One region of the Thermoanaerobacter sp. X514 genome, then DNA from elsewhere that is predicted to be linked to it. Evidence: a T-box and tRNA genes for the amino acid it is inferred to sense, from the RefSeq annotation. Region 1 holds a T-box; the other regions hold tRNA genes.
What was found. The T-box of region 1 lies ahead of TETH514_RS11130 (valine--tRNA ligase). A T-box ahead of a tRNA ligase gene usually reads a tRNA of that ligase, here a tRNA-Val.
Positions count from the first base shown of each region.

Region 2: it has a tRNA-Val gene. The T-box ahead of TETH514_RS11130 (valine--tRNA ligase) is inferred to sense a tRNA for this amino acid. The anticodon was not compared.
Region 3: it has a tRNA-Val gene. The T-box ahead of TETH514_RS11130 (valine--tRNA ligase) is inferred to sense a tRNA for this amino acid. The anticodon was not compared.

Region 1 covers NC_010320.1:2,212,463-2,220,617, forward strand. Annotated here, with positions in the region: gene TETH514_RS11125 (GNAT family N-acetyltransferase) at 1-82, opposite strand, end outside; gene TETH514_RS11130 (valine--tRNA ligase) at 100-2,739, opposite strand; T-box leader at 2,781-2,982, opposite strand; gene TETH514_RS11135 (bifunctional nuclease family protein) at 3,120-3,542, shown strand; gene TETH514_RS11140 (biotin transporter BioY) at 3,678-4,226, shown strand; gene TETH514_RS11145 (DUF2680 domain-containing protein) at 4,243-4,803, opposite strand; gene TETH514_RS11150 (YckD family protein) at 5,004-5,897, opposite strand; gene TETH514_RS11155 (response regulator transcription factor) at 6,057-6,731, shown strand; gene TETH514_RS11160 (cell wall metabolism sensor histidine kinase WalK) at 6,734-8,074, shown strand; gene larC (LarC family nickel insertion protein) at 8,089-8,155, opposite strand, start outside.
Region 2 covers NC_010320.1:1,353,065-1,361,219, reverse strand. Annotated here, with positions in the region: gene TETH514_RS06695 (hypothetical protein) at 1-109, opposite strand, end outside; gene TETH514_RS06690 (cation:proton antiporter) at 115-1,263, opposite strand; tRNA gene TETH514_RS06685 (tRNA-Val) at 1,789-1,865, opposite strand; gene TETH514_RS06680 (type I phosphomannose isomerase catalytic subunit) at 1,922-2,878, opposite strand; gene deoD (purine-nucleoside phosphorylase) at 2,947-3,648, opposite strand; RNA gene rnpB (RNase P RNA component class A) at 3,799-4,148, opposite strand; gene TETH514_RS06670 (Nif3-like dinuclear metal center hexameric protein) at 4,226-5,341, opposite strand; gene TETH514_RS06665 (class I SAM-dependent methyltransferase) at 5,301-6,005, opposite strand; gene TETH514_RS06660 (transposase) at 6,161-7,579, shown strand; tRNA gene TETH514_RS06655 (tRNA-Ile) at 7,831-7,906, opposite strand; tRNA gene TETH514_RS06650 (tRNA-Asn) at 7,913-7,987, opposite strand; gene rpoD (RNA polymerase sigma factor RpoD) at 8,036-8,155, opposite strand, start outside.
Region 3 covers NC_010320.1:2,075,237-2,083,391, reverse strand. Annotated here, with positions in the region: gene TETH514_RS10435 (permease) at 1-184, opposite strand, end outside; gene TETH514_RS10430 (helix-turn-helix transcriptional regulator) at 236-559, opposite strand; gene pepV (dipeptidase PepV) at 900-2,294, shown strand; tRNA gene TETH514_RS10420 (tRNA-Val) at 2,556-2,632, shown strand; gene TETH514_RS10415 (prolipoprotein diacylglyceryl transferase) at 2,867-3,640, shown strand; partial or broken gene TETH514_RS13200 (Uma2 family endonuclease) at 3,667-3,780, shown strand; gene TETH514_RS10410 (GAF domain-containing protein) at 3,857-4,321, shown strand; gene TETH514_RS10405 (NifU family protein) at 4,375-4,596, shown strand; gene TETH514_RS12605 (zinc ribbon domain-containing protein) at 4,702-4,845, shown strand; gene TETH514_RS10400 (small, acid-soluble spore protein, alpha/beta type) at 5,186-5,356, shown strand; gene TETH514_RS10395 (NAD-dependent protein deacylase) at 5,382-6,128, shown strand; gene TETH514_RS10390 (cold-shock protein) at 6,204-6,407, shown strand; gene hslO (Hsp33 family molecular chaperone HslO) at 6,468-7,352, shown strand; tRNA gene TETH514_RS10380 (tRNA-Val) at 7,478-7,553, shown strand; tRNA gene TETH514_RS10375 (tRNA-Asp) at 7,555-7,631, shown strand; tRNA gene TETH514_RS10370 (tRNA-Phe) at 7,637-7,712, shown strand; tRNA gene TETH514_RS10365 (tRNA-Gly) at 7,718-7,793, shown strand; tRNA gene TETH514_RS10360 (tRNA-Cys) at 7,798-7,872, shown strand; gene TETH514_RS10355 (thioredoxin family protein) at 7,984-8,155, shown strand, end outside.

The DNA of each region.
Region 1 (8,155 bases):
TTATCCCCCTCGCATCTTTTATCTTAGCCTCTCTTATCACCAGTTGAGGCTCTTTTTTTTGCCTTTTAAACAAAGATAACATACAAATCCCCCTAGAGGTTAACTCTTTAATAACTTAAGTCTTTCCTCTATGTTTTTAAGCATTGTAGTATATTTTTCCAATTTTTCTCTTTCTGCATTAACTACTTTTTCTGGCGCTTTTTTGACGAAATTTTCATTATTTAAAAGCCCTTGTGCTCTTTCAATTTCGCTTATCACTTTTTGTCTTTCTTCATTAAGCCTCTTTATCTCTTCTTCTAAGTCAATTAAATCCTCAAGTGGAAGTACCACCAATCCTCCTTCTATTGCTCCACTCAAAGCTTTATGAGGAATTTTACTTTTATCTGTTTCAATTACAACTTCGCTAGCACCTGCAAGTTTCATTATATAATTTGTGCCCACTTCAAACACCTTTACATAATTTTCATTTTCAACAGCCACAATAACTTTTGCTTTTTTAGAAGGGGAAACATTTGCTTCTGCTCTTAAATTTCTAATGGTCCTAATAGCTTCCATTATAATCTCAGCATTTTTCGCTTCTTCAGTGAAATCCAGTTCTTCTTTGTATTTCGGCCATTCAGCAATCATTATGCTCTCGCCTTCATGAGGTAAATTCTGCCATATTTCTTCAGTTATAAAAGGCATAAAAGGATGCAAAAGCCTCAAAGTATTATCAAGCACATATCTTAGAACAGACTTTGTAACCTTTTTAGCTTCAAGGTTGTCACTGTATAACACAGGTTTACTAAGTTCTATATACCAATCGCAAAATTCACTCCACACAAAGTCATAAAGTTTTGTCGCAGCTATTCCTAACTCAAATTTTTCTAAATTCTCTGTCACTTCTTTTACTATGTTGTTATACCTTGTCAAAATCCACTTATCAGCAATAGTCAACCCATCTGTATAAAGGTTAGTATCATTATCAGTTAAATTCAGCAACACATACCTTGAAGCGTTCCACAATTTATTTGCAAAGTTTCTGCTGAGTTCAACTTTATCTTGACTAAACCTCATATCGTTTCCTGGGGCATTTCCTATGACTAATGTAAACCTTAAAGTGTCTGCCCCATATTCTTCAATAACCTCTAATGGGTCTATCCCATTGCCAAGAGATTTGCTCATTTTTCTACCTTGAGCATCTCTGACTAAACCATGTATCAAAACATGCTTAAATGGCACTTCTTTCATGAATTCCAAACTCATAAAAATCATTCTTGCAACCCAGAAGAAAATTATGTCATATCCTGTAACAAGAACATCAGTAGGATAGAAGTATTGGAGGTCTTCTGTTCCTTCCGGCCAACCCATAGTAGAGAAAGGCCAAAGTGCAGAACTAAACCAAGTGTCTAATACATCTTCGTCTTGATGTATGTGGGGGCTTCCACAAGCTTCACATTTTTGCGGGTCTTTACGCGATACAGTTATATGACCACAGTCATCGCAGTACCAGGCAGGAATTCTGTGTCCCCACCATAATTGCCTGGAAATACACCAATCCTTTATGTTTTCTAACCAATTAGTGTATATTTTCTCAAACCGTTCTGGCACAAATTTTATTTTTCCTTCTTTTACAACCTCTAAAGCAGGTTTAGCTAAAGGTTCCATCTTTACAAACCACTGTTTGGAAAGTAGAGGCTCAACTACTGTATCGCATCTGTAACAATGCCCCACATTGTGAACGTGGTCTTCAACTTTTAGAAGTAGTCCGAGATTTTTGAGGTCTTCGACTATTCTTTCTCTCGCCTCATATCTATCAAGACCTTTATATTTTCCTCCATTTTCATTGATTATCGCATTCTCATTCATTATATTGATAAATGGAAGATTATGTCTTAATCCCATCTCAAAATCATTTGGGTCATGGGCAGGTGTAACTTTTACAGCACCTGTTCCAAATGAAGGGTCAACGTAACTGTCAGCAATTACAGGTATCTCTCTTCCTACAAGTGGCAGTATCAAAGTCTTACCTACCACATCCTTATACCTTTCATCATCAGGATTTACAGCAACTGCTACATCCCCCAGCATCGTCTCAGGCCTCGTCGTAGCTATAACTACATATCCATCTTCACCTTTTATGGGGTATTTGATGTACCACAAATGCCCTTTTTGCTCTTTATGTTCCACTTCCGCATCAGATAAAGCAGTGTTGCAGTCTGGACACCAATTTATTATCCTGTCTCCTCTATATATGAGCCCTTTTTCATAGAGGGAGACAAAAACTTCTCTTACCGCCCTTGAACATACTTCATCCATAGTAAAGCGTGTCCTTGTCCAATCACAAGAAGAACCCAACTTTTTTAATTGGCTTAAAATACGGTTTTCGTATTTGTCCTTCCATGCCCATGCCCTTTTCAAAAACTCTTCTCTTCCTATTTCTTTCTTTGTGAGCCCCGTTTCTTCTCTTATCGTGTCTAAAACTTTTATCTCCGTCGCAATGCTGGCATGGTCTGAGCCAGGTATCCACAAAGCTGCATAACCCTGCATTCTTTTCCATCTTATCAATATGTCCTGCAAAGTATTGTCAAGTGCATGTCCCATATGTAATTGCCCTGTTATGTTTGGAGGCGGTATAACAATGGTAAATGGCTGTTTTTCAGGGTCTATTTTAGGAGTAAAATATCCTTTTTCCATCCAAAAAGCATAAATTCTATCTTCAAATTCCTTTGGATTGTACGTCTTAGCTATCTCTTTCATGCCTTACACTCCCTCCGTAAAATTTTAAAACCCTTTCACCCACAAAGGGCGAAAGGGCATTTCGCGGTACCACCTTTATTTATCACTCAAGCTATAACGGGCAGACCCGTTTAAACCTACTGAACTTCGGTTTACAGGCTCCAGAGCTACCTTCAGTGTACCTTTGGCGGGAATCCTTTCAGCCCATGGGATATCCCTCTCTTTAGCCAGTATACACTTACTCCTCTCTTTCATAGCCTTATATTCCATTTGATATATAATATATATAAAATCTCATGAATTGTCAACAGTTAAGTTGTTTTAAAGCAAACAATCAGATTAAATTTGCATAAGTATGATATAATGATAATAAGAAGATGTTTTAAATCGAGGTGTAAAAAATGTTAAAATTTCATGTTAAGGCAATTACAATGGACGTAGAAGGAAATTTCTCCGTCCTATTGACAGATGAAGAGGAAAAGAAAGTTTTGCCCATCGTCATAGGTCCATTGGAAGCCCAAAACATAGCTATCCCTCTTCAAGGAATTACACCGCCTCGCCCTTTAACCCCCGACCTTTTAAAATCTGTTATTGAAGAACTTGGAGGAAAACCTGAAAAAGTTGTAATTACTGATTTAAAAGATGACACTTATTATGCAGAGCTTTATATAAAACAAGGGGATAAAGTTATAAAATTAGACTCAAGGCCCAGTGATGCTATAGCTTTAGCAATACGAACTGATATACCAATTTTCTTAAATGTTCGTTTAGCGGAATTCACTTATGATATGGCAGATTTAAAATTTGATGATGGAGATAGTTAAAATTCTACTGGCCCTCTTAAAAATTTAAGAGGGCTACTTTTCTAAAGAATTGTTAACCATTATGTAAAAATAGTTGACAATTCTTTTTAAAAAAAATATAATAATTGGTGTAATAACACAATGAGGAGGAAAAATATGATAAAAACTAAAGACAGGGTTTTAGCTTCTCTTTTTGCTGCTATTACTTTTATAATGGGTTTTGTAAAAATACCTTTGCCTTTTTCTCCAGTACCTATCACAGGGCAGACTTTTGCAGTTATGTTAGCCGGAGGACTTTTAAATCCTACATCAGCATTTTTGAGCCTTTTTATTTTTGACCTTTTAGGCGCTATTGGAATACCTGTGTTTGCAGGACTTACCGGAGGACTAAATATTTTAATAGGTCCTACAGGAGGATATATTTTAAGTTGGCCCTTTGCAGCCTTTTTAATCTCTTTGACTTTAAAAAATAAAAAAGCAAATTTTATCAATGTTTTTTTAACATATGTCCTGTTTGCAATAATTCTTGTTTATATTTTGGGAGTAACTCAGCTCTCTTTTGTTACAGGAATGCCATTTAAAAAAGCCTTTTTAGTGGGAGCACTTCCTTTTATACCTGGCGACTTAATCAAGGCAAGTATCGCTTCGTATCTCACTTTAAAGTTAAAGCCTATTGTAGAGTCCTATGAAAAAAGGCAAGGTTGATTCCTTGCCTTTTTCTTTACTGCTGAACAGTTGGTCCAAAGTTTCCTCCCCTATAACCTACTCCTTTATGTGCTCCTTTAGCACCAAAACCTGCTCCCAAGCCTACACCTGTATTGCCATTGCTATTTTTTCCAAGTCCAAGACCTAAGCCAGCACCTGAACCTTTACCATATTGACATGTTCCATCCCAGGAATTTATTCTGTCTTCAATGGCTTTTTTGATTGTATCAGCCCTATCCTGAGTTATTTTACCATCTTTAACTAATTGGTCTATAAACTCTTCTTTTTGTTCAATTAAAGCTTTTTTCAGATTGTCAAGTGTTATGCCATTTTCTTCTGCAATCTGAACTATTGTTTTCCCTGATTGAAGTTCACTTAAAATTTCATCTGCTGTCTTACCAGTCAGTTTTGCAAGAAAATCTGCATTTTTAGACATGCCATACCTTGGTGCTGTCGTAGAATATTGACCTGGTGCAGAGGAATTAGTTGTGTCTCCATTTGTTGCTGCATAAGCAGCTATTCCACTTAAAAGCATACCTCCTGTAAGTACTACTGCTACTACCTTTTTGAAATTCATTTAAAACCACACTCCTTTTTGAATTTTGTTTTTTATTTGCTACACTTATATAATAACCTTTTAGTTTGAGGTAACTATATTGGATTTGTGAAGTATGTATGAACATTTTTTTAGAGTAATATGAGGGTTCCTACTATGCAAAGTTTTGAAAATAGTAAAGAGATGGCATTTAACCATCTCTTTTTATTCAAAAAATTCAATTAGAGAGAGTTACTATACCCTTGAGGAGCAGTATTGGTTTGTCCATTTCCATTTTGCCATTTACCTTTAAAATCTCCTCTTTTTCCTTCAAAATGTTTGAAAAATCCTTGAGGCAATCCGTTTTGTTCTATATTTTTTACCATTGTATCAATTCTATTTTTAATCGTATTTCCTTGGTCCTGAGTAATAACTCCAAAGCTTACAAATTTATCAACTAATTGTTTTTGCAATTGTGCCATTTGTTTGTAATAATTGATTAACTCATTCTTTTGCTGGTCTGTCAATTTAGATGGATCAACACCTCTCAAAATAAACCCTAATCCATCGTTGCCACCAAACATAGCATAACCTTTTTTATCAGCATTAGCTATTGCATTATCTATCGCACTTGTGATTTTGTTTGCTTGGTCTTGAGTCAATAATCCTTCAGATACCAATTTGTTTACTATATCCTTCTGAAGTGACGCCATTTGTTTGTATATTTCTGTCAAAGCTGCTTTTTGTTGTTCTGTAAGCTTTGAAGTATCAATTGGGCCTATTCCAAAATATCCTTTGTCAAATCCTCTTCCGCCACCAATGAAGAAGGGAACATTGTCTTGATTTGCTTTAGAAACTTTGCTATCAATGTTTTTAATTATATTATCTGCTTGTTGTTGAGTTATAAGCCCTTCTGATAAGAGTTTGTTTATAAACTCTTTTTCAAGGTCGGCTATTTTTTTGTTGTAATCTGTAATTATTTGCTCTTGCTCTGGTGTAAGCTTTGATGTGTCAATTCCAAAAAAGCCTTTTATGCTGTTTGTCAGTGGTGAATCAGTATTTGCTGCAAAAACTGTCAAAGGAATTGCTAAAGCCAATACAACTGCTAAAACTATTAACCATTTGTTTCTCTTCATATATGGATACCTCCTTTTAAATTTTTCCTTTTTCATTCTTTATGATACCCAAATAGTTTGAAGTAATTTTATATAATTTGTGAGGAAAGTGTGAAGTTTAATTTTAAATATTGTAAACTGATTAAAAAATAATTAAACTAAAGATGGGAGGTGTTTTTTATGCAAAAAGTTTTAGTAATTGAAGACGAAGAAGGAATGAGAGATATTTTAAAAACTTATTTAGAAAATAATGGATATGAAGTATTGGTAGCTGAAAATGGCAAAATAGGGCTTGAATATTTTAATAATAATAAAGATATAAGCATAATCCTTTTAGATATAATGCTTCCAGATATAAGTGGTTGGAGCCTTTTAAAAACAATTAGAGAAAAGTCAAAAGTGCCTGTAATGATGATAACAGCAAGAGGAGAAGAGTATGATAAACTTTTAGGGTTTGAATTAGGAGCAGATGATTACGTTGTAAAACCTTTTAGCCCTAAAGAAGTAATCGCTCGCGTTAAAGCAATTTTGTCAAGAACTTATGGAGCTTCAGAAGAAGAGGGGAAAACAGAATATGAAGGAATTTCTATAAATGTAAGTTCTAGAGAAGTCACGGTTGATGGAGAAAAAATTGACCTTACGCCAAAAGAATTTGACCTTTTAAAACTCTTAATAGATAATAAAGGAAAAGTTGTATCCCGCGAAAAGTGCCTTAATGAAGTATGGGGATATGATTTTTATGGAGATTTAAGAACAGTTGATACCCATATAAAACAGTTAAGAGAAAAATTAGGAGAAAAGCGCAAACTCATAAAAACAGTGTGGGGAATAGGTTACAAATTGGATGGTGAATAAATTTGAAAGGAATAAGAAAAAAGCTTTTTATCTCTTACCTTATCATAGGCCTTATAATTTTATCTATGTTTTGGCTTACTCAAGTAGTTTTTATTAATAAGATATACTCTTATTACAAAATAAATCAACTTAAAAATTACAGTGAAAAAATTGTAGAAGCAATAAATAACAACGATGAAATGCTTATAAGTGAACTTATTGACAAATCTAATGCCCAAGTCGTCGCAATGACACAAAACAACATAATAATTGCAGGAAATAACAGAGGATACGGTCGAGGTTTGGGAATCCCTGAAGTACTTCTTCACCCTATAAACACTGTAAAAGTTGTAAAATATGAGCATCCTTTTTTGCATATAGAATATCTTTCTATTGTAAGGCCTTTTTTATATAACGGAAAACCCGCTACTTTAATAATGAGCATCCCTATCGCCGCTATAAACGACTCTGTCAATCTTTTTAAACAAGTTTTTTGGCGGATTTTTGTCGTCACAATAGCAGCAATTTTATTTGTGTCAATTTACATGTCAAAAAAGTTTACTCGACCTATACAAATTTTGAAAAATGCTGCTCACCAAATCGCTTCTGGAAATTTAGATGTCAAAATAAATTACAAAGAAGACGATGAATTAGGAGACCTTGCAAAATCTATGAACACAATGGTAAAACAGTTATCTATCACAGACAAGTTCAGAAAAGATTTGATTGCAAATATAAGCCATGATTTAAAAACACCTCTTGGCCTTATACGTGGATATTCTGAAATGCTTTTAGACTACTATGGAGACGATAAAGAAAAAAGAGAAAAATATTTAAATACAGTGATTAAAGAAACAGAGAGAATGTCTAAATTAGTAGACGACGTGTTACAGCTTTCTAAGCTCCAATCAGGAATGGTAGAAATAAAAGAGGAACCTATAGATTTAGAAAAACTTATATTTGAAACTTTAGACATATTTGAAATTCAAATTTTAGAAAAAAATATAGAAGTAAAGCTTAATAATCTTAAACTTAAGGTAATAGCGGATAGGGAAATGATAAAACGGGCAATTATAAATATAATAAGCAATGCTATAGCAAGTATAGAAAATGGTGGCATTCTTGCAATAGAGGCAATTCCACAAGATAAAGAAGTTTTAATAAAAATATCAGATACAGGATGCGGCATACCTCAAAAAGATTTAGAGCACATCTTTGACAGGTATTACAAAGGAAACAAATCGGGAACAGGCCTTGGCCTTGCAATAGTAAAAGAAATATTGACATTGCACGGCAGCAAATATGGAATAGAAAGCAAAGAAGGAGTAGGTACCACTTTTTATTTCACATTAAAAGCGGGTTAATCCCGCTTTTAATCTTAAAAAAATAGCAAATCAATGTGTCTCATCACATTCCTGTAAATATCGCTAATTGAATTCCCAGTC
Region 2 (8,155 bases), 860 kb from region 1:
GACCCATGGAGTCCAGCACCGTGGCCCCCTTGGCCCCGTTCCTTTTCATTACCGTCAGGAGCTTTTTTAAAAGTTCTGGCCGGTTAAGGATGATAACGATCAGGTACATTGCCTTCACTCCCCGTTTTCTGTATTTTCTGCCCTATGGAAAAACAGCTTTAAAAGCGGCGGGGCAATAAGAGTAGTTACAAGAACCATCAGCACCGAAACAGCGAAAATCCTCTGGGAAACAATACCCTTTTTCAAGCCCAGGTTGGCGATGATCAGGGCCACTTCTCCCCTGGGCACCATGCCCGCGCCTACTGTAAAGCCCTCACTCCAGTTGAATCCCACGAGCCTTGCCGTCAGCCCGCAGCCGATGATCTTGCCGAGCACAGCAATGGCTATTATGATAAGACTGAAGCCGATATCGCCTAGCACAGCCCTTACATCAGTCTTCAGTCCGATGCTGATGAAAAATATGGGCGTGAAGAAAAGGTAGGCTATTTCTTCTATGCCGCGGACAATTTTTTCTTTTGTACTGTAGTTTGAAAGAATCAAGCCCGCTATGTAAGCACCGGTGATGGCGGCAATGTCCGCCTTTTCGGCGAAGTAAGCCACGCTAAAGCATAGTACCAAGGCGAAGGTTATGATCCTGGTTCCCGGTCTCATTAATTCCATTATGCGTTCACCGTATCTCCGAAGCACGACTGTAATAACTACCACTGCGACCGCAAATACTCCTATTTTCTCCATCAGCGGCAGGATCCTGGTTCCACCGGAGATATAGCCGGTCACAAAGGTGAGGACGATTATACCTATCACGTCGTCGATTACCGCAGCAGCCATAATGGCAATACCCTCTTTTGAATTCAGCTTTCCCATTTCCCTCAGTGCCTGCACTGTTATACTGACAGAGGTGGCTGTCAACATGGTCCCCAGGAACAGGGCCTCGGGCAGGGTAACACCCGCAGCCAGTCCGCCCCAAGCACCTGCAGCGAAGGGCACTATAACCCCTCCGGCGGCGATGGCCGTAGACGAAAATCCTGACGCTATAAGTTCCGACGTGTCGGTCTCGAGGCCTGCCAGGAACATTAGCAGGACCACACCTATTTCGGCCATGAACTCCAGCACATAATCGGAGTGGACCAAGCCGAAGACCGAAGGTCCTATGAGAAGGCCGGCGATGATCTGGCCCAGTACGTTCATCTGGTTGAACCTTGCCGCCAGATAACCGCCGATCCTGGATATTCCCAGTATTATGGCAAGTTCCAGTAAGGTCACGAGTGAACCCTCCTTAAAAATCGGTTTACCGGAATCGAATCCTTTTCCAACAACAGCGCTCTTTCATAGTCTTCACTGGTATTAATGCAAAAAATTTGAGGCGGGTTCTGACCAGAACAAAAAGGTCCCTGATCCGAACGGGACCACTCTTTTCAATAATAACCTCGATGGAAGGACCTCGATGGCATCAATGCAGTTTTTGTTGTAAACGGCGTGAAGAGGCTCCAGCAGTCCCGGTATCGGGAGCACACCACATTGAAGCTCTCGAAGCCGTTGAGCAATTCTTTTATGAGCTCTGCGTTCAGAAAGAGCAGGTCGCAGGCCACAAAAAACCCGGCACAGTTCTCCATTTTCCTAAGGCCGGTATATATCCCCCAGCGGTCCAGTTACTGTAGGATAATTTTTAGCTACAACTCCTGAAATAAAAAAAGAAGCCATACAAAAAATAGAAAAATTTTTGGGCACCAAAACGGCACCAAAATAAAAATTCCGACATTAAATAGATGCGGAAAGCCTTCATATTATTGGTGGGGTTAACAGGGATCGAACCTGTGACCTCTACGATGTCAACGTAGCGCTCTGACCAGCTGAGCTATAACCCCACTCCTTGCTTTTTTATTATACAATTTTAATAAAAGGTTGTCAATATTTACGCTTTCTATATATAAGCTTTGAGCACCTTGCAATTTCCCTCTATTGTATAACTCGGAATAGAAGCAGGTATTAATACAGTCTCTCCTGCTTTTAATTCAGTGGTGCCTTCAGTATAGGCAATTTTACAATATCCTTCTACAGCTGTTAAAGTGTTAAATTTTCCCTTTGTATCTATATCTACTTCTTTATTTATTTCAATTATACTTACCTGAAAATATGGAGATTTAACAACGTGAGATATGCGTCCGCCTTGTATTTCTTCAAATTCAGGTATTATTTTATCTGTTTTTAAATTAAAATCTATAACATCTAATGCTTTTTCTATATGTAACTCTCTCTTCCTGCCGAATTCATCTACTCTATTGTAATCATACACTCTATAGGTAAGGTCTGAATTTTGTTGAATTTCACAAATAAGTATTCCTTCACCTATAGCATGCACCATCCCTGAAGGTATGTAAACAGCATCTCCTGGTTTTACTTCTATTTCTTTTAAACATTCTTCTAATCTTTCTTCCTCCAATAGCCTTTTAAATTCTTCTTTTGTAGTTCCTTCCTTTAAACCACATACAAGTTTAGCCCCTGGTTTTGCATCTATTATATACCACATCTCTGTTTTTCCAGAATCGCCATTTTCGTATTTAAAAGCATATTCATCATCTGGATGAACTTGGACAGAAAGTTTGTCTTGCGCATCAATTATTTTGATAAGCAAAGGAAATCTTTGATAATTTACCCCCTTGCCATATATATCCTCAGAAAATTTGTAAGTTATATCACTTAATTTTTGCCCGTCAAATTCTCCACCTTCAATTACACTGACAGCTGTTCTATTGTCAGATATTGTCCACAATTCTCCAATTTTTTTACCCTCGTGAATATCAAATCCAAATTTATCTCTTAATGCAGTACCTCCCCATATTCTCTCCATAAAAATAGGCTTAAATTTTAAAGGTTTCATCAACTATCAGCTCCTTTTTCGATTATTTTAAAAGAGGATAAACAAGGTTATCCTCTTTTAAAAAATTATTATTCAGCTATTTCTAGTGCAATTTTTACCATGTTCATAAAAGTCTTTTGCCTTTCTTCAGCTGTCGTTGCTTCTCCGGTAACCAAGCTATCGCTCACTGTCAATATTGTAAGAGCATCTACATTGTACTTAGCAGCCAAAGTATATAGTCCTGCCGTTTCCATTTCTACTGCCAAAACACCAAACTTCGCCCATAGTTTCCAACTGTCTGGGTCATCGTTATAAAAAGTATCGGTTGTAAGAATATTCCCTACTTTAGGTTGTATCCCTAACTCCATTGCTTTATCATAGGCTTTTTTTAATAATTTAAAACTTGCTGTAGGAGCATAATCCATACCATTAAATCTAATTTTATTTATTGCAGAGTCTGTCGAAGAACTCATGGCAATTACTATATCTCTAAGCTTGATATCTGGTTGTAAAGAGCCACAAGTACCTATCCTTATAAGATTTTTCACGTTGTAACTGTTTATAAGCTCATTTACATAAATAGACAAGGAAGGTACTCCCATCCCTGTTCCTTGAACTGACACTCTTTTCCCTTTATAATATCCTGTAAAACCATACATTCCTCTAACTTCATTGTAACATTTTGCATCTTCAAGAAAATTTTCTGCTATATATTTAGCTCTTAAAGGATCTCCTGGCAACAACACCGTTTGAGCGATTTCGTTTTCTTTAGCCCCAATATGTATGCTCATTTAAATCTCTCCTTCTATAATAGTTTTGCCCATATATAATATTAGCAAAAAACAACTTTTAAATCAAACAAAAATTTATGGATCAAACATTTTTTTAATTTTGTATAAAAAAAAATAAAAAATACCACAAAATTATGGTATTTTTAAACACATGTGAGCAAGTCTGTAAGCCGAGTTCTGTCGAGGATGGCCATCTATCTAGGGGGTCAGTTGCCTGACACCTCCAGCGGCATAACCCGAGGGAAACGGCGGGCCACCTACTCCCTCCTATTCGCCTTGCTCCGGGTGGGGTTTGCAGAGCAGACCAGTCGCCTGGTCCCTGGTGAGCTCTTACCTCACCTTTCCACCCTTACCCAGCACTCAGCAAGTTGAGTGCCAGGCGGTATATCTCTGTTGCACTTTCCTTGGAGTCGCCTCCACCGGGTATTACCCGGCACCCTGCCCTGTGGAGCTCGGACTTTCCTCGTGCGAAAATCGCACGCGGCCATCCGACTTACTCACATACGTTATTTCTTATATATCTTTCTAATATCAGGCGAGTATATATTATCATATATATCCGTTTTTGTCAACATAATTATAGATACATAAAAGGATCTTTTTGACTTTCACTAACTAATACTTCTATTTCGTTGCCCTGTTTCTGAGTTTCATCAATTATATATTCTGCAATAAACCTAACTGCAATATTCTCTGTAGCAAAATGTCCCGCATCAATTAAAGATAATCCGAGGTGCTGGGCTTCTACAGCATCGTGATAGCCAATATCTGCCGTTATCAACACATCTGCTCCTCTAGAAACAGCTTTGTGAATAAGACTTGCACCGCTTCCACCACACACAGCCACTTTTTTTATCTTTTTATTAGGGTCTCCTACCACTCTTAAATTATTGATTTTAAGTTTTGCTTTTACTTGTAGTGCCAATTCTTTTAAAGTTGTTTCTGAAATAGTTCCAATTCTTCCAAGCCCATATTCTTCTTTAAGATTTTCCAAAGGATATACATCATAGGCAACCTCTTCATAGGGATGAACATTTAGCATTGCATTTATTACTTTTTCTAAATATTTCTGAGGCACTACTGTTTCTATTTTTACTTCTTCCACTTTTTCTATCTTCCCTATTTCACCAATAAATGGATTCGTCCCCTCTAAAGGCTTATAAGTTCCAATGCCTTGGGTCTGAAAAGTAGAATTACTATAATTTCCAATAAAACCAGCTCCTGCATTGCACATAGCATTTTTTACAATCTCTTCATACCCTTGTGGCACATAAACTGCAATTTTTTTATATCCTTCGGAATAAGTGACATCCAAAACTTCCCTATCATATATTCCTAAGACGTTACACAAAATATCATTCATCCCATTTGGAGCTATATCAAAAGAGGTATGGGCTGCATAAAGCGAGATATCATTTTTAATAAGTTGTATTAACAATGAGCCCACTGGATTATCAGCTTTGACATTTTTTATTGGCTTAAAAATTAACGGATGATGAGTTACAATCATATCTACTTTTTTGTCAATTGCTTCTTTAACTACTTCAAAAGTGGCATCCAAAGCTACTAAAATTTTTGAGACATCTTTAGAACCATCTCCTACCAATAATCCTACGTTATCCCATTCTTCAGCGAATTTACGCGGCGCAAGCTTATCCATTATGGAAGCTATTACTTGGCATTTTAAGCCCATTTATCAACACCTCGAATTTCTTTACTTTTTCATCTAATTGCTTACGCTTTTCATTGGTCTTGGGAAGTTTATTTATGATTTTCTTCATTTTGTCGATTTTATACTGCAAGAATTCTTCTAATAGTGGATGCTTTTTTTGTATGAGTTTTTCCCCTACTTCATAATATATGTCATTTTTGACTTTTTGTCTACCATGTTCTGCTACTATTATTTCATAATATTTTTGATTTTCTTTAACTAATTCCTCATCACAAATTTTATATCCATTTTCTATTAAGTATTTCCTCAAATATGCAGAATCTTTCATAGGTTGAAGTATAAATTTCTTAATAGTTTTTGCAATATCTTTTCCTTCTTCTAATATTTTTGTAATTAAAATTCCTCCCATACCTGCAATAACAACTACGTCTACTTCCCCTGGCGATAAAACATTAAGACCATTCCCTAACCTTGTGTCTATCAAAGATTGCAAATTTCGCTTTTGAACTTCTTTTACAGCTTTATTTAATGAACCTTTATTTAAATCTGAAGCAACAACGTAGGTAGCTATTTTACTTTTGATAAGGTAAACAGGAATAAAACCATGGTCAGTACCTATATCTGCAACTTTTGACCCATGAGGAATGTATTCAGCAATTTTCCTTAATCGTTCTGTAAGTTTCATGTAATCCTCCTAAAAGTATAAAAAAATTAGGTCTTTGCAGAATCCCAAAATCCTTATGGATTAAGGGATTCTGCTATATATTTTCAAAGGAATTCCTCCACTTTCGTCGAATTTATATAGAGAACCAAATCCCAAAAAGAAATGGAGGAAATCCTATGAAAATCAAAGCTAAACAACTTTCTCTCTCCGATATTTACGATGATGTTCAATCCTTCTTTGAAGAAGATAAACCCAAGTTTATTAAACTCTTTGATTCCTTTGTTGATTTATCTGAACTTATTCCATCTTCTTTTTATGCCCACTATTATTCCCACTTTGGACGTCATAGAGATTTTTCTCTTGAATCTATGCTCACTGCTTTGATTATCCAAAAAATTCTCTCTATCCCTACTGTTCAACTCCTTGCACATGTTCTTAAACTATCTAAAGAATTAAGAGAGCTTTGTGGCTTTAAAAGAGTCCCTCATCCTTCTCAATTCTCTAGATTTAAATCCATTTTCCTCAAAGATTTGGAGAATTTCTTCAATAATCTTGTTAATTTAACTGAGCCTATTTGTCAGGCTATTAATCCTTCACTTTCTAATATCCTCATCGCTGATACTACTGGCTTTGAACCTTATGTCAGAGAAAATAATCCTAAGTTCTTTGATTCCCTTTATAGAAATATTAAAAAGTTCTCTAAATCTAATCCTGATTTTGATGCCCACTCTTATGCTTGTTCTAAAATGCCTAAGTTCGCTCACTCTAATCCTGATGCTAAATTCTCTTATATTAATGGCCATTATTGTTACTCTATCAAAGCTACCATCCTCACTAATGGCTTAGGCATTATTCAGCATATTAGTTTCTATGACGATGATTCTTTAAATGTCAATACTGCTAAATCTGCTGCCGAGTCTAAAGATTTGTACGATTCTAAAACTTTAATCCCTTCTCTTAAGGAATTCTTTAATTTACATCCTAATTTCTCTTATAGATACTTCTTAGGTGACGCTGGGTTTGATTCTTTTGATAATTATAAATACTTGTTCTCAAAGCTTGGCATAATCCCTATTATCCCTATTAACCCTCGAAATTCTAAAAACTTACCTCAGCCTACTTTTAACTCTGATGGTATCCCTACCTGCCCCCGTGACCCTTCTCTTAAAATGTCCTATGATGGCATCGTTCGGGAAAAAGGTAGAGCTACCAGAATTAAATGGCTTTGCCCTATGTCCAAAAAAGTTAGACTAAATGGTAAAACTACTTATATCCTTCAATGTGATAACCCCTGTACCTCTTCTAAATGTGGCAGAATATTCTATACTACCCTTGATATTGATTTTAGAAAAAATACTTTTGTCCCTCGTAACTCTAAAAAGTGGTCCAAACTTTATGAAAAACGCCCTATTATTGAAAAATCTATTTCTCTTTTAAAAAGTTCTATCGCTGTTGATAGCTTTAAACTCATAAATACCAGGTCAATCAAAGCTGATGTTTTTCTTGGGGCTATCACTCAACATATTGGTTTAATTATTACTGCAAAGCTTGGTACTTTTGAACATCCTTTATCTTTGAAAAAACTTTTGGCTTGATAACTTGTTCTTATGATTTGATTTGTTTGTCATCTTTTTACATTAAAAAGGTGTGTTAAGTATTGTCTTTTTTGAATTTGTATCTTTCTTCCATTTCTCTTTTTCCGTCTTGAGTGTGCCTTTAAAATGTAATTTCTTTATTTTGTTCCTTGTAATGTAACTTTTTTACTCTAATATTTATCTCATTTTGCAATCACCTAGTATAAAAAAAATAAAAAAGCATTTAAAGCTAAATGCTTTTTTTCTCTAAATGGTGGGCCTTCAGGGATTTGAACCCCGGACCAATCGGTTATGAGCCGACCGCTCTGCCAGCTGAGCTAAAGGCCCAAAAAGTGGCTCCTCAGGTAGGATTCGAACCTACAACCTACCGGTTAACAGCCGGTTGCTCTACCCTTGAGCTACTGAGGAATACAATAATAATTATACAGATTTTTGCCCTATTGTCAAGAAGCTTATTCAATCAAGGAAATCTTTTAATTTTTTGCTCCTGCTGGGATGCCTCAATTTTCTCAAAGCCTTTGCTTCAATTTGCCTTATGCGTTCTCTTGTAACATTAAACTCTTTTCCTACTTCCTC
Region 3 (8,155 bases), 140 kb from region 1:
AAATTGCACCTGCTATGAAAAGAGCAGGTATTAAGCAGGTTAATACATGATGCCTTGCATAATCTTGAAGCATGTAAAGGGATTCTATGACAGCCCCTTTAAAGTGCATACTCTCTAAAGGCATATAGTAAACAAAAAAGAAAACACCTGCAATGACTAGAATTTTTTTAATTTCTTCCTTCATTTGTGGCCTCCTTTTTGATAAATTTTAATATTAACAAAATTATTCAACTTTCTACTTACTGGAGTCAATAAAGGAAACCTTAGTTACAAGATCACACTTTATGGTTTTGTCAATACAGATAAAATAATCTTTCATACAAGGGAATCTTACTTTGTAAAATACTGAAAGACCTTCTTTTTTGCTTTCTAAAATGCCAGCTTTTTTTAATATATTTAAATGTTTTGATATTGTTGATTGATCTACACCTATTTTATTTACAATTTCGCATACGCAAATCTCCTTTTCATTTAAAATTACGTCTAAAATTTTCAGCCTTGTCGGATGAGAAAGGGCCTTAAAAAATTCTGCGCGGAGTTCATAGATGTTTTCTGCCATGGGATTCACCTCCTATATTCCTATATTAGCATATAGGAAATATTAGGTCAACAAAAAATTTTCAAAAACCTAATAAGACAAAAGTTGGCTCATTGTATAATTAAATACAGCAAGATAAAAAAGAGAGTTAAAGCAAAAAAACTAGTACGATATTGGTACCAAATCAAATACATGGAAGATTGTTGCTATGGTGGTTCTTACTATTTGAATAGATGAATTCAAAGTATATTCTGGAGGAGTGATTGAAGAAGAAATTACAAAAAGGTGAAAACATATTGAAAACATTTAAATGAAAGCATATAATAGAAGGTGTGATTACCAAAGTATTGGGGGGATTTTTATGGATTTAAATTCCTACATAGACAATATGAGAGATGACATTATAAAATCAGTTCAAGAGTTGGTCAGGATAAAAAGCGTACAAGATGAACCGAAACCAGGAATGCCTTATGGAGAAGGTATTGCTAAGGCATTGGACAAAGCTTTAGAGATTGCACAAAGTTTAGGCTTAAAAACTAAAAATGTGGATGGCTATGTAGGGTATGCAGAATACGGCGAAGGAGAAGAAATGATAGGAGTTTTGGGACATTTAGATGTGGTTCCAGAAGGTGATGGGTGGACTTATCCACCTTATGGTGCTGAAATCCATGATGGAAAGATATATGGAAGAGGTACTGTAGATGATAAGGGACCGATAATCGCTGCTTTATATGGCTTAAAAGCTATAAAAGATGCAGGATTAGAACTTTCCAGAAGAGTGAGGATTTTATTTGGTACAAATGAAGAGACTGGTTCTCATGAAATTCCTTATTATTTAAAACACGATGAAGCGCCTACAATGGGCTTTACTCCTGATGCTCAATATCCCATCATATATGCAGAAAAGGGAATAACAATGTTTAATGTAGTAAAAGACTTTAATAAAAAGCCCAGCAATATAGTTATAAAATACATCAAAGGTGGAGAAAGGCCTAATGTAGTGCCAGGCTTTTGTGAAGCTGGATTAAAGGTAAAAGAGGCAAATAAGAAGAAAGAAATTCAAGATAAGCTAGAAGCTTTCGTAAAAGAGACGGGTTACAATTTGAAGGCTGAAGAAAAAGACGAAATGCTTGTAATCAAATCAGTAGGGGTTTCGGCTCATGGCAGCCTTCCACACTTAGGGAAAAATGCTATAATGCAGCTATTTCTCTTCCTTGACAGAATCGATTTAGAAGATAGCGATGTCAAAGATTTTATACATTTCTTCGCTACAAATATTGGAATAGAAACAAACGGAAAAACTTTTGGAATATACTTAAAAGATGAAACAGGAGAATTGACTTTTAACGTTGGTACAATTCAATTAGATGAAAGCAAAGGAGTATTAGGTTTAAATATCAGGTATCCTGTAAAATATAAATATGAGGATTGGATGAATATTTTTGAGAATAAAATCAAAACTAATGGAATGAGAATAGAAGACATGCTCCATCAGCCACCTTTGTATTTCCCACCAGCCCATCCTTTGATAAAAACTTTGAGCAAGGTTTATGAAGAACAGACAGGACAGAAGGCAGAGCTTTTAGCAATAGGTGGAGGAACTTACGCGAAAGAGATGCCTAACACAGTGGCTTTTGGGCCTGTTTTCCCAGGCAAGCCAGAGTTAGCACATCAAGCGGATGAATATATAGAAATTGAAGATTTGATATTAAATGCAAAAATTTATGCTCACGCTATATATGAATTAGCAAAATAAAATCCCTCTTTTGAGGGATTTTATTTTAAACTAAAATATAGTTTCTTTTCCTCTACTATAAATCCTAATTCTTTCCAAGGCAAAGATATAACACAAAATGATATTCTTATTTGGCGATTTTTACTATATAGTATATGTTATTATGCAACTAAGTGGTTTTATATTATAAATTCTATTAAAACGTTTAAATTCCTTCTTTGTATTAAAAAATTTGAGATTGACATGTTTTAGAAGGATGTGTATAATAAAAATATAGAAAGTGGGGTTATAGCTCAGCTGGTCAGAGCGCTACGCTCACATCGTAGAGGTCACAGGTTCGATTCCTGTTAACCCCACCAGTAAAATAGCGAGTTTCCGGTACTTAGTTAGTACCGGGTTTTTTGTTTTATTGCCTATTTGGTGCCAAAACTTTTTATGGTTTGGAAGATTCTTTTTATTTCAGGGCCACATAAAAGCATTGTAAGGAAATAAAAGTCGCCTCTTGACATATTATCGAAATGCTGTAGAATGGTATTATAATGAAAATCTTATCAGAGTTTTCTGTTTAAAAACTATTGTATGGAGGTTGTATAATGTACATTCCGACAATTAGCCCTTATGCTTTTAAAATTGGACCTATTGACGTTCATTGGTATGGAATTTTTATGGCTATTTCCATTGCTATTGGTGGATATTATTTGTACCGACAAGCTATGAAATTGAACTACGATGAAGATTTTTTGCTTAATCTTTTGATGATTGTAGTAATTTCGGGAGTTGTAGGTGCCCGACTTATGTTTGTGTTGGCAAATTACCCTGAGTGGTTTATTAAAGATCCTGTTCAGGTTTTAAAAATTTATGAGGGCGGATTATCTTGGCATGGAGCAGTTTTAGGTGGTTTTTTGGCAGGGCTTTATTATTGTCGTAAAAAAGGTGTGAGGATAAATCCTTTGGAGGATTTTGCTGTTTTAGGACTTTCAATTGGTAATATATTAGTCAGAATAGGCAATATATTTAACCAAGAAGTATTAGGAAGGCCTACAGAATTTGCTTTTGGCAGATGGCCTGCACAGCTGGTAGGAGTTGCAATGGGAATAATTCTTCTTATAAGGTATTTTTATATACAAAAAAAACATATGCCTGATGGATATCAATTTTGGTCTTTTATATTTTATTATCAATTGATGAGAGGTTTAATTGAAGAAACCGTAAGAGACAATCCTTTAATATGGCCTGTATATTTAAATGAAAAATGGGGAATAGGATTTTTTACTTTAACTCAGTTAGTAACACCTTTCATTTTAATTTTGGCCTATTGGATGATTAGAAGGGTTTTAAATGACCCCAATAAACAATTTTACAATTAAACACTGCCCTTGAGGCAGTTTTTTAGCAATTTTACGATTATCTAAAAAATAGACCATACAACGTATACTTGTCATTTTTTGGTGTTAGATTTCCTAAAGGTAATGAGATAAAAACTATTATCGATCCAGATATAGTGGTAAAAAAGAACTACTTTATTTTACAATATTTTAATGGTAAAATTATATTGATAAATTTTTTACAGAGGAGCTGAAAAGATGGAAAAAAGAAAAGTTTTTGATGACTTATTAGTTAGGATTGACCAAAAGGCAAGAGAAATTGATGATATGGATGAATTTTATGGTGAAGTTGTTAAGATATTAGCAGACAATGTTCCTTACTACAATTGGACAGGTTTTTATTTCATGAAGGATGGAGAGTTAGTAATAGGACCTTATATTGGTAGACCTACAGAGCATGTGAGAATTAAAGTAGGACAGGGAGTTTGTGGAAGAGCTGTTGCAGAAAAAAATACTATAATTGTTGATGATGTCACTAAAGAAGACAATTATCTTGCCTGCAGCCTTGAGACGAAATCGGAAATTGTAGTGCCAATATGGGCTAATGGCGACATAATAGGAGAAATAGATATTGACAGCGATGATTTAGCTGCTTTTGATGAAGAAGATAAAAGATTTTTAGAAAAAGTTGCAGAAATTATAAGTCGAAAACTCAAAAAATAGATTTCCATTGATTTTTTGTGGTATAATAATTGTGTCAGGAAGGAGGATAGGCTATGAGAGAAAGAGTAGAAGAAGTATTAGAGCTTCTAAGGCCATCTCTTCAAGCAGACGGAGGAGATGTGGAACTTATTGACGTTACAGAGGATGGAATTGTAAAGGTAAGGCTGACAGGTGCTTGTGGAGGGTGCCCTTTTGCTACGTTGACGCTGAAAGAAGGCATTGAAAGGGCCATCAAAGAAGAAATTCCTGAAGTTAAGGAAGTAATAGCAGTTTAAAAATCCGGGTTATCCGGATTTTTTTATTATATAAGCGGAAATTTTTAACAATACATAGAATAGTGTAAGAGTATTGTTATCAAGATTAAGATTGTATATAGAGGATTGTATGTATGTCAGAATTGTGGGATTGTAGTAAATGGCGACGTGAATGGAGCAGTAAACATATTACGAAGAGTATCTCCGAATCTTAAAAAAGATAGGGGTAGAGGGTTCTTGGACAACCCAGTTAGGATAAAAGTATCCTAACGAATCTCCCTTTTCTATAAGAGGGAGAGGTTCAAGGGATTGATGCTAAAGGTGGTATTTTTACTAATTATAAAGGAAATGATATTAAAGAAGAAATGGTTACACTGGATTTTGTAAAATTAAAAGGTAATTATTTTGATTTAAGAAATCCAGAGACAAATGCTCATGATATAGCAAGAAGTTAAAAAATAGATAAAATTTCTTTGATTAAATCTGGCTATGTGAATAATTTTTATTTGACTGGTAAACCAGCTGTGAATATGATTGGAATTTTATAATGATAATATAACTATTGAAACAAATAGGGAAGGAATAATTGAAAATTGGGAGGAGGATTAAAATGGACAATGAAATTTTGAAACTTGAAGCGGCTGAAGAATTAGGACTTCTTGAAAAGGTAAAAAAAGTTGGATGGTCGAAGTTGTCTGCCCAAGAAACAGGGAAGATAGGTTCAATAGTTAAGAAAAAGATGAAATTGCAACAAGAGGTAGGAAAAAAGGAAAAGTTGTGATATACTCTATTTGAGGTGAATTGCCATGGGGGATAAAAATTTGTTTGAAAAAGCTGCTCGCCTCATTAAGCAGTCAAGAAAAACTATTGTATTGACAGGAGCAGGTATATCAACGGAAAGTGGTATACCTGATTTTAGAAGTCCCGGAAGGGGTTTGTGGGAGAACTTAGATCCAATGGAGGTTTTGTCAACGGGAGTATTGTACAATTTCCCGGAGGAATTTTATAAAGTTGGCTTCAAGATTTTGTCTTCAATGAGAAATGCTGAGCCTAATGAAGCTCATTACATATTAAGCGAAATGGAGAAAGAAGGTATAATTTTTGGAGTAATTACACAAAATATAGACAATCTTCATCAAAAAGCTGGTTCTAAAAATGTATTTGAAGTCCACGGCAATACGAGAGAAGGAAGTTGTTTACGTTGTGGTAAAAAAGTTTCTTTTGAAGTTTTAGAGGAAAAAGTAAGTAAAAAACAAATTCCTCCTCGCTGTGATGATTGTAATGGCGTATTGCGCCCAGATGTGGTGCTTTTTGGAGACCCTATGCCTTATGCATTTGATTTGGCAGTAAAAGAAGTAAAGTCCAGCGATTTATTAATAGTCATAGGTTCTTCCTTGGCAGTTTCGCCAGTGAACTTTTTGCCAGATACAGTAAGACATTTGATAATTATAAATGCGACAGAGACTCCCTATGATTATAAAGCTGATGTAGTTATAAGAGAAAAAGCAAGTTATGCTCTTAGAAATATATGGGATATAATAAAATTTCAATAAAAAAATTTGACAATTTGATATATAAGTGCTATGATAGAGAAGTAAATTATTTATCAAGTTTGGAGGAAGATATAAATGGTAAGAGGTAAAGTAAAATGGTTTAATGCCGAGAAAGGCTATGGCTTTATTGAAAGGGAGGATGGCACAGACGTATTTGTCCATTACTCAGCAATTGAAGGCGATGGCTTTAAGACATTAGAGGAAGGACAAAAAGTTGAATTCGAGGTAGTTGAAGCTACAAAAGGACCACAAGCTTCTAAGGTAAGAAAGGTAAACTGACGCGAAATCAAACCCTAACATTAAATATGTTAGGGTTTTTTGATATAGGAGGTATTTACGATGAGGGATTATATTGTGCGAGCTACAGCTTATAATAATAAAATATTAGCTATTGCAGCTTTTTCAACACAAACTGCCCAGAAGGCTAAAGAAATTCACAATCTCACACCTACCACTTGTGCAGCTTTAGGAAGAGCTTTGACAGCTGTCGCGATGATGAGAGTTATGATGAAGGGAGAAAAAGATAAGGTTACCTTAGTTATAAAAGGTGATGGACCGATTGGGAATATCGTTGTAGTGTCAAATTACCCGGGAATTGTCAAAGGGTATGTAGGGAATCCTACAGTGGATTTACCACTGTCTGAAAAAGGGAAATTAGATGTAGGCAAAGCTGTTGGTAAAAATGGATATGTGACTGTCATAAAGGATATAGGTTTAAAAGAACCCTACGTTGGAACTGTAGAGCTTCAAACTGGGGAAATCGGAGAAGATATAGCCTATTATTTTTATACCTCTGAACAGGTACCTTCTGCTGTTGGGGTAGGAGTGTTAGTTGGAAAAGAAGGAAATGTTTTAGCTTCTGGAGGCTTTATTATACAATTATTGCCTAATATTGAAGAAGAAGTTGTAGCAAAGGTAGAGGAAGCACTCAAGAATATTTCTTCAGTGACAGAATTGTTAAGGAAAGGATATCTGCCAGAAGATATATTGAACCATATATTAGGGGAGATGGGACTTAATATTTTAGAAAGAGTAGATTTAAAATATGAATGTGATTGTTCACAAGAAAGATTTGAAACTGCTATAATTGCTCTTGGAAAAGAGGAGATAAAAAAACTTATTGCAGAAGGACAATCAGTTGAAGCTGTATGCCATTTTTGTGGTAAAAAGTATCTGATAGAGGAAAGTAGGCTTAAAGAATTGCTGAGAATTGCAGAGGAATAAAGCAAATTTAAGAGAATAATTGATATTTTTTATTCTTAATTAGACGTAAAGGCGAAAAAATCCTCAAAATAGTGTTGACTAATAGCAGTTTTTTATGTATACTATTACTTGCACGGCAGTAAAATGGTCGTATAGCTCAGCTGGGAGAGCACCTGCCTTACAAGCAGGGGGTCATAGGTTCGAGTCCTATTGCGACCACCACGGCCCAATAGCTCAGTTGGTTAGAGCGCCAGCCTGTCACGCTGGAGGTCGAGGGTTCAAGTCCCTTTTGGGTCGCCAGTTATGCCTCGATAGCTCAGTAGGTAGAGCAAGGGACTGAAAATCCCTGTGTCAGTGGTTCGATTCCACTTCGAGGCACCATTTGTGCGGACATAGCTCAGTTGGTAGAGCATCACCTTGCCAAGGTGAGGGTCGCGAGTTCGAGTCTCGTTGTCCGCTCCAGTATGGCGACATAGCCAAGTGGTAAGGCAGAGGTCTGCAAAACCTTTATTCCCCGGTTCGAATCCGGGTGTCGCCTCCATAAAAATATGAAACTTTAGTGAATAAGGTTATGAAAAAGCCCTGGAAGGGGCTTATATTTTTTAATTTTTAAAATCTAATTGTTTATAGTCTTTTGGGTAGGAGGGAAATTATGGAGAAAATTATCGACATAGAAAATATAGAACAAATTATAAAGGAAAATGATATGGTATTTCTTTATTTTTCTACACAAGATTGCGGAATATGTACTTCATTGCTTCCTAAACTTGAAGGAATGCTAGTAAACTATCCAAAAATAAAAAGTTTTCACATTCCTATTGACG